Regions from separate parts of the Ensifer sp. LC384 genome, predicted to be linked through region 1. Evidence: predicted binding sites of a transcription regulator. Region 1 holds the regulator's gene; the other holds the start of a gene.
The links. The regulator PhoB, encoded in region 1, activates phosphate uptake and scavenging genes when phosphate is short. The targets are predictions, from matches to a motif close to TGTCATNNANCTGTCAT.

Region 1 (4,211 bases):
GATGCCGCCCTCGCCCTGGATCGGCTCGATCAGGATCGCCGCCGTCTCGTCGGTGATCGCATCCTTGACCGCCGCGATGTCGCCGAACGGAACCTGGTAGAAACCCGGAGCCTTCGGGCCGAAGCCTTCGATGTACTTCTGCTGACCGCCGGCGGCGATGGTCGCGATCGTGCGTCCGTGGAAGGCGCCCTCGAAGGTGATGACGTGGAACTTCTCCGGATTGCCCTTGGCAAAATGGTAGCGGCGGGCGGTCTTGATCGCGCATTCGAGTGCTTCGGCGCCCGAGTTGGTGAAGAACACACGGTCGGCGAAAGTGACGGCCGTCAGCCGGCGCGCCAGGCTCTCCTGGCCCGGAACCTCATAGAGGTTGGACAGGTGCCAGACCTTCTCGGCCTGCGCCTTCAAAGCCTCGACCAGATGCGGATGGGCATGGCCAAGCGAGTTGACGGCGACGCCGGCGGCGAAGTCGAGATAGCGCGAGCCGTCTTCGGCGATCAGCCAGACGCCCTCTCCTCGCTCGAAACGCAACGGCGCACGCATGTAGGTGTCGTAAAGCGGCGTGGTTGCAGTCATGGCGAGCCTCTCCTTCATTGCTATCGGCATCGATCCGAGCCCGTGTCGAGCGCGGCAAAAAATTAAAAATGCCGCCTTGCGGCGGCGCAGGCACTATTCCTATTTCGCAGCGCAATGTCAACAAAACCAAGCCTTGCAGTGCGGTCGGACGGGTCTGATCCATGCGACGAAAAAAACGCGCGGCGGGGCTTGCAAAAATGCAACGCCCACCGAGCAAGTTGGGGAAAACTAGGAAATCGATTCGGCGCGATTCCCGGGACTCTTGCCACGGAGTCCGCCCGTCAGTAGGTTAACGTTCAATTACTAGACGCATGCGGCGGACCTAGTCACCAAAAGTGTTATCGCGTTGCAGCTCCGGAGCTTTTCCGGAGCGTGGTGAGAGATTCTGCCATCGCCAACGCTGAGAACGGAGAGTGCAGAAATGAACTGGACTGACGAGCGGGTGGAAAAACTGAAGAAGCTTTGGTCCGAGGGCCTGAGCGCGAGCCAGATCGCAGCGCAGCTCGGCGGCGTCAGCCGCAATGCGGTCATCGGCAAGGTTCACCGACTGAGCCTACCGGGCAGGGCCAAGGCTGGCGGAACCACCGCCGCGACCCGGCCGAAGCAGCGCCCGACCTCGGCGCCGCGCGCTCCGAACTACGCGTCGCGCGTCACCACCCGCACGGTTACCCGTTCGGCCGGCGCAACCGTCCTCAAGGAAGAGGTCGAAGTCGATCTCGTTGCCGAACAGGACTTCCATATCCAGACGAATGTGGTCGTGCCGATGTCGCGCCGCCTGGAGCTGACGCAATTGACCGAGCGCACCTGCAAGTGGCCGATCGGCGACCCGCTGAAGGAAGAGTTCCACTTCTGCGGCAACGACTCCCCGGAAGCTTCGCCCTATTGCAGCTTCCATGCACGGCTTGCCTACCAGCCTTCCGCCGAGCGCCGCCGCGCTCGCTAAAGCGACCGAGAACAACGCATGAAAAAGGGGCCAACCGGCCCCTTTTTAGTGACTGATTGGATGCTCAGCTTTCGAGCGAGTACCCGGCACCGCGAACCGTGCGAATGACATCCGGCATGCTCGAGAAGTTCAGCGCCTTGCGAAGGCGTCCGACATGCACATCCACCGTGCGTTCGTCGACATAGATATCGTGGCCCCAGACGCCATCCAGAAGCTGCGACCGCGAGAAGACCCGGCCCGGGGAAGACATCAGGAATTCGAGCAGGCGGAATTCCGTCGGGCCGAGACGGACCTCACGGGTGCGGCGATGGACGCGGTGCGTCTCGCGGTCGAGTTCGATATCGCCGCAACGAAGCAGCGTCGAGAGGACCTCGGGCTTGGCGCGTCGCAGCATCGCCTTGACGCGGGCCATCAGCTCCGGCGTCGAGAACGGCTTGACGACATAGTCGTCGGCGCCGGTGGCAAGGCCGCGAACCCGCTCGCTCTCCTCGCCGCGCGCCGTCAGCATGATGATCGGCAGGCGCTCGGTTTCCGGGCGCTGACGCAGCCGGCGGCAAAGTTCGATACCGGATACCCCCGGCAGCATCCAGTCGAGGATCAAGAGATCCGGCAGGCGCTCCTGCAGGCGGATCTCGGCCTCGTCGCCGCGCAGGATCGTATCGACATCGAACCCTTCGGCTTCGAGATTATACCGCAGCAGGACACTCAGCGCCTCTTCGTCTTCGACAACGGCGATTTTCGGCAACATCAGGTAACGTCTCCTTACCCAGAGCGTCTCGCGTTCGGTCGAACGGGCAGAGATGCTCGAACATACAGCATCTGGAGCACTCCGCGCGCTTTCAAAGGCACGCGCGAAAACGAATAGCTTCAGACGCGACAAAGCAGGGCCGCAACCAAGGCTGCGACCGGAGCAGGTTCATAGCCAGTCACTCGAACGAGTTTGGGTCTCAGTCCTTTACGGCACCCAGCGTCGACGTATTGTCATCCTTCGGACGCTCGCCTTCCGGCTGCGCGCCCGTCGCCATGTAATAAATCGTCTCGGCGATGTTGGTGGCGTGGTCACCGATACGCTCGATGTTCTTGGCGCAGAACAAAAGATGCGTGCAGGGCGTGATGTTGCGCGGATCTTCCATCATGTAGGTCAGCAGCTCGCGGAACAGCGAGGTGTAGATCGCATCGATCTCCTCGTCGCGCTCGCGAATGCTGTTGGCCTTCTCCGGCGAGCGGGAGGCGTAGACGTCGAGGACTTCCTTGAGCTGCACGAGCGCGAGCTCGGCCAGGTGCTCGAGACCGCGCGCAAGCTTGCGCGGGATGCCGGAGCCGGCAACGGCAATGACGCGCTTGGCGTTGTTCTTGCCGAGGTCGCCGACACGCTCGAGATCGGACGCGATGCGGATCGACCCCATGATCTCGCGCAGGTCGGCGGCAACCGGCTGGCGCTTGGCGATGGTGATGATCGCCTTTTCGCCGATCTGGCGTTCGGCCTCATCGAGGATGGCGTCGTCGGAGATCACCTTCTGCGCCAATGCGAGGTCGGAATTGACCAGCGCGCGAACGGATTCGCCCACCATCTGCTCGGCAAGGCCGCCCATCTCGGAGATGCGGCGCGTGAGATATTTCAGTTCTTCGTCGTAGGCGGACATTATGTGCATGGACATAGTCTTCGATCCTTGCGGGCGCGTTCAGGAAACGGGTTGAAGGGGTGCTTCGGCCATCAACCGAACCGGCCCATGATGTAGTCCTGGGTACGCTGGTCATCCGGATTGGTGAACATCTTGTCGGTGTCGTTCTCCTCGACGAGATTGCCGAGGTGGAACATCGCGGTGCGCTGCGATACACGCGCCGCCTGCTGCATCGAGTGGGTGACGATCACGATCGTGAAGTTCGTGCGCAGTTCGTGGATCAGTTCCTCGACCTTGGCGGTCGCGATCGGATCGAGCGCCGAACAGGGCTCATCCATCAGGATCACTTCAGGGCTGACGGCAACGGCGCGCGCAATGCACAGGCGCTGCTGCTGGCCACCCGAAAGCCCGGTGCCCGGCTCGTGCAGTCGGTCCTTCACCTCGTTGAAGAGGCCGGCCTTCTGCAGGCTGGTCTCGACGACTTCGTCGAAATCGGCCTTTGTGCGGGCAAGCCCGTGAATACGCGGGCCGTAGGCGACGTTGTCGTAGATCGACTTCGGAAAAGGGTTCGGCTTCTGGAACACCATGCCGACGCGGGCACGCAGTTCCACGACGTCGATCGCCGGGTCGTAGATATCGTCCTCATCGAGCGTGATCTTGCCGGTGACGCGGCAGTTCTCGATGGTGTCGTTCATGCGGTTCAGCGTGCGCAGGAAGGTCGACTTGCCGCAGCCCGAAGGGCCGATCAGAGCCGTAACCGTGTTCTCGCGGATGTTGAGGTTGACGTCGAAAAGCGCGCGCTTGTCGCCGTAGTAAACCGACACATCCTTGCCGATCATCTTGTAGGGCACAGTGTTCATTTTCTGATCCAAGGCCTTCTCGACTGCTGCTTCTGACATGATGTTCATAGTAATTACCTCACTACCAACGGCGCTCAAAGCGACGTCGCAACAGAATGGCGCCAAGGTTCATGACGACGAGGAAGATGAGAAGAATGATGATCGCGCCGGAGGTGCGCTCGACGAAGGCGCGTTCCGCCTCGTTGGCCCACATGTAGATCTGCACCGGCAGTG
Region 2 (4,211 bases), on a different contig from region 1:
TCACCAGGTCATATTGACGAAACAGTGCCTCGGCATTGTCGGCCCCAAGGCGGAACGGATGCGTTTCGACGGTCACATGTGGATTGAGCGCACCAACGGCATCAGTGGCGCTTTCGACCTTCGACCGGCCGATATCGGCCGTCCGGTGGATCACCTGCCGCTGCAGGTTCGACAGGGAGACGACGTCATCATCGACAACGCCGAGCGTGCCGATGCCGGCGGCGGCAAGGTATTGAAGAACGGGAGCGCCGAGGCCGCCGGCGCCTATGACGAGAATGCGCGCCGCCTTGAGTTTCTGCTGCCCCGCACCGCCGAGTTCCGGCAGGATGATGTGGCGCGCATAGCGGGCAATTTCCGATGGGTCGAGGCTGGTGTTTGTCATGCGTGGATACTTTCCATGATCGGCTCCATCATCCCGAAACGCTTCCGTGCTCCACCGTCAGGAACCGGCCTCGATCGCCGAGCGCGTCGAACATCGCACGGTCCGTGCCGGTCATGAAGGCCTGGCCGCCGAGCCCGTCGACGAGATCGAAAAGGGCGGCGCGCCGGCCCATGTCGAGATGAGCGGCGATTTCGTCGAGCAGCAAAATGGGAGCATGGCCGGTCATGTCGCCGACAAGGCGCGCATGGGCGAGAACCAGGCCGACAAGCAGCGCCTTCTGTTCACCCGTCGAGCAGCGCTCGGCCTCCATGTCCTTTTCGCGGTGGCGGATCAAGAGGTCGGTGCGATGCGGCCCGTCCAGCGTGCGTCCGGCGGCTGCATCGCGGGGCCGACCCTCGCGCAGCATGGTGAGATATTGCTCCTCGAGGTCGAAGGCCGGCCTGTGGCTCTCCTCGTCGAGGAAACCCGCAAGCGCCAGGCGGGCGGACGGAAAGACGCTGTCGCCGGTGTTTCTTTCGACAAGCGCCGTCAGCAGGCCCAGCATCTCCTGCCGCGCCAGCGCCATCGACACGCCGAGCCCGGCCATCTCGCGTTCGATCGCGGTTAGCCAGGCAGGATCAGGGCGAAACTCACTCAAGAGCCGGTTGCGGCTGCGCATGGCGCGGTCGAATTCGCTGGCACGTCGCCCATGCTCGGGATCGAGCGAAAGCACGAGCCTATCGAGGAAGCGGCGGCGATCGGTCGATGGGCCGGTGAAGAGCCCGTCCATGGCCGGCGTCAGCCACAGCACGCGCAGATGGTCGGTCAGTTCGTCGACCGCACTCGCTGTCGTGCCGTTCAGCCGCAGGCGTCGCGACTGGCCCTCACCGGTGCCGGCGGTGCCGGTGCCGATCTCGACCGGGCCTTCCATGCCCATCACTTCGGCAAAGACCGAGAAGCCGTCGCTTGCGCCGACGCGGGCGACATCGGCATAGGCCGCACGCCTGAGGCCACGGCCGGGAGAGAGAAACGACACCGCTTCCATCAGATTGGTCTTGCCGGCGCCGTTCTCGCCGGTGAGCACGATGTGCCTCTCGTCGAGCGCCAGCGACAGCGCCGCATAATTGCGGAACTCGCTTAGCTTCAGGCGATTGAGAAAAACCTTTTGTGGCATTTCGGGTCCGGATTCGACTTCGGCGCCAGCTACAGCGCCGCGCGTCGAACAGGACGCGCAAGGGACACTGTAACACTTTAAACTCGCTGCATAATTTTCGCCTTAAATCGATGCCGATTTAAGGAACTATGCAGTAGGACGAAAGCGGTCGCCAAGGCAAGACGAAAGGCGGCCTGTGCCGTTGCCGGGCAAAATTGCTCCATATCGGCGGGGAAAGCCTTACGATCCCTGCAGTTCGGCGCTTTTCTTGATGGCTTGCGTACAATATGACAGCCGCATGACAATCCACGAACGGACATATTTGTGATGCTGGCTTGGTTCCGCAAACTCCTTCCCCGCGAAGACCGCTTCTTTGATCTCTTCGCACACCATTCGCGCACGGTCGTCGGTGCCGCCGACGCGCTCGACAAGCTTCTGGCCGGCGGCGACGACCTCGAGAAGCACTGCGACCGGATCGTCGCGCTCGAAGACGAGGCGGACAACATCACCCGCGACGTGCTTTTGGCCGTTCGCCGCTCCTTCATCACGCCGTTCGATCGTGGCGACATCAAGGATCTGATCCAGTCGATGGATGATGCCATCGACATGATGCACAAGACGGTCAAGACCATCCGGCTCTTTGAACAGAAGACCTTCGATCCGGGCATGAGGGAAATGGGCGCCATCGTCGTCCAGGCGGCGCATCTGATCGCAGAGGCCATCCCGCTGCTCGACCGCATCGGCGTCAACCACGGCCGGCTCATCGCCATTGCCGAGGAAATCACGCGCATCGAAGGCCGGTCCGACGAATTGCACGACCAGGGTCTGAAGGATCTCTTCCGCCGCCACGGCGCCAACAATGCCATGGCCTATATCATCGGCAGCGAGATCTACGGCGAGCTCGAGAAGGTCGTCGACCGCTTCGAGGACGTCGCCAACGAGATCAGCGGCATCGTGATCGAGAACGTCTGATGGACGCGACGCTCGCCCTGCCGCTGCTGATCGCACTGATCGCGATCGCACTGTTCTTCGATTTTCTCAACGGCCTGCACGACGCCGCCAACTCGATCGCAACCATCGTTTCGACCCGGGTGCTCCGGCCGCAATATGCGGTCATGTGGGCGGCGTTCTTCAATTTCATCGCCTTCCTGTTCTTCGGCCTGCATGTGGCCGAAACGTTGGGCAAAGGCATTATCGATCCCACCATCGTAACGCCGCTGGTGATCTTTTCGGCGCTGATCGGAGCGATCGTCTGGAACATCGCGACCTGGATCTTCGGCATCCCATCGAGCTCGTCGCACGCGCTGATCGGCGGCCTGGTCGGCGCCGGCCTGGCGCGCACCGGCGGTGATGCCATCGTCTGGACCGGCCTGTTGAAGACCGTTGGCGCCATCTTCATGTCGCCGATGATCGGCTTCTTCCTGGCGCTGTTGCTGATCCTCATCGTGTCCTGGCTGTTCGTCCGCCAGACGCCGTTTGCCGTCGACCGTACCTTCCGGGTGATGCAGTTCATCTCGGCCTCGCTCTATTCGCTCGGCCACGGCGGCAATGATGCGCAGAAGACCATGGGCATCATCGCCGTGCTCTTGTTTTCACAGGGCTATCTCGGTTCCGAGTTCTACGTGCCGTTCTGGGTGGTGATCACCTGCCAGGCAGCGATTGCGCTCGGTACGCTGTTTGGCGGCTGGCGCATCGTGCATACGATGGGCTCGAAGATCACCAAGCTCAATCCGATGCAGGGCTTCTGCGCGGAAACCGGCGGCGCCATCACGCTGTTTGCCGCCACCTGGCTCGGCATTCCGGTCTCGACCACCCACACGATCACCGGTGCCATCATCGGCGTGGGTGCCGCCAAGCGTGTCTCGGCGGTGCGTTGGGGCCTTGCCGGCAACATCGTCATCGCCTGGTTCGTGACCATGCCCGCCGCTGCGGCGATCTCGGCGCTCACCTACCTCGCAGTCGATCTGTTCCTGTGATCCTATCCGCCTCCGGCCGAATGCCGGGGGCGGAACACTTCTGAAATCGAGGCGCGTCAGTCGCTCACGCGCGGTGCCGGGCTGTCGTGCCCATTCTGATGCAGTGTCAGCCGCGCTGCGCGCGCACCGGCCGGTACCTCGAACGTCAACTGCGCATCGACCGACTTTGCAAAGAAGCGATGCTCTGCCTCCGGGAAGATTTCGACCCGCCCCTGGCCCGTTGCCTGCGCAAACAACCGATCGCCGTCGCGAAAAACCGTCAGATCGAAATCGGGCGCCAGCCGATAGGTGCCGACATAGCTATCGTAGGCCGCCGGCTCGAGCGAGATCGCGACGCGTCGAACCGGCGCGGGCGCAAGTGGCCTCTCTCTGTCGAGCAGATGCACGCCGATATCGTCGACGCCGACCTCCGTCGCCGTGTTTGACAGGACAACCACGCCGACGCCGGTCGCCGGACGGAAGCCGACGAACGATCGGTAGCCGCCGGTGCCGCCATTGTGCCAGACGATTTGTTTCTCGCCACGGCCGGAAATCAGCCAACCGAGCGCCTGCTCTGCGTTGCCGTCGCCAAGCGGCTGCCGTTCGGCGAGCATGGCGGTAAACGCGGGCGTCAGGGCTGAGGACTTCCTGCCGATCGCCGCCTGCAGGAAGACCAGCAGGTCGTTCGCTGTCGAGCGCAGCGCCCCGGCCCCCTGAAGCGCGCCGAGATCCCAATCGTTTG

Region 2: BC363_RS13020 (DUF47 domain-containing protein) is a predicted target of PhoB. The motif match lies at 1,802-1,818, and genes of this name have one in related genera.

The regions. Positions count from the first base shown of each region.
Region 1 covers NZ_MBST01000013.1:97,416-101,626, forward strand. Annotated here, with positions in the region: gene BC363_RS12360 (aspartate aminotransferase family protein) at 1-573, opposite strand, end outside; gene BC363_RS34355 (hypothetical protein) at 572-805, shown strand; gene BC363_RS12365 (GcrA family cell cycle regulator) at 995-1,516, shown strand; gene phoB (phosphate regulon transcriptional regulator PhoB) at 1,581-2,264, opposite strand; gene phoU (phosphate signaling complex protein PhoU) at 2,464-3,174, opposite strand; gene pstB (phosphate ABC transporter ATP-binding protein PstB) at 3,231-4,046, opposite strand; gene pstA (phosphate ABC transporter permease PstA) at 4,060-4,211, opposite strand, start outside.
Region 2 covers NZ_MBST01000014.1:85,083-89,293, reverse strand. Annotated here, with positions in the region: gene BC363_RS13030 (molybdopterin-synthase adenylyltransferase MoeB) at 1-382, opposite strand, end outside; gene recF (DNA replication/repair protein RecF) at 411-1,535, opposite strand; gene BC363_RS13020 (DUF47 domain-containing protein) at 1,842-2,486, shown strand; gene BC363_RS13015 (inorganic phosphate transporter) at 2,486-3,490, shown strand; gene BC363_RS13010 (serine hydrolase) at 3,547-4,211, opposite strand, start outside.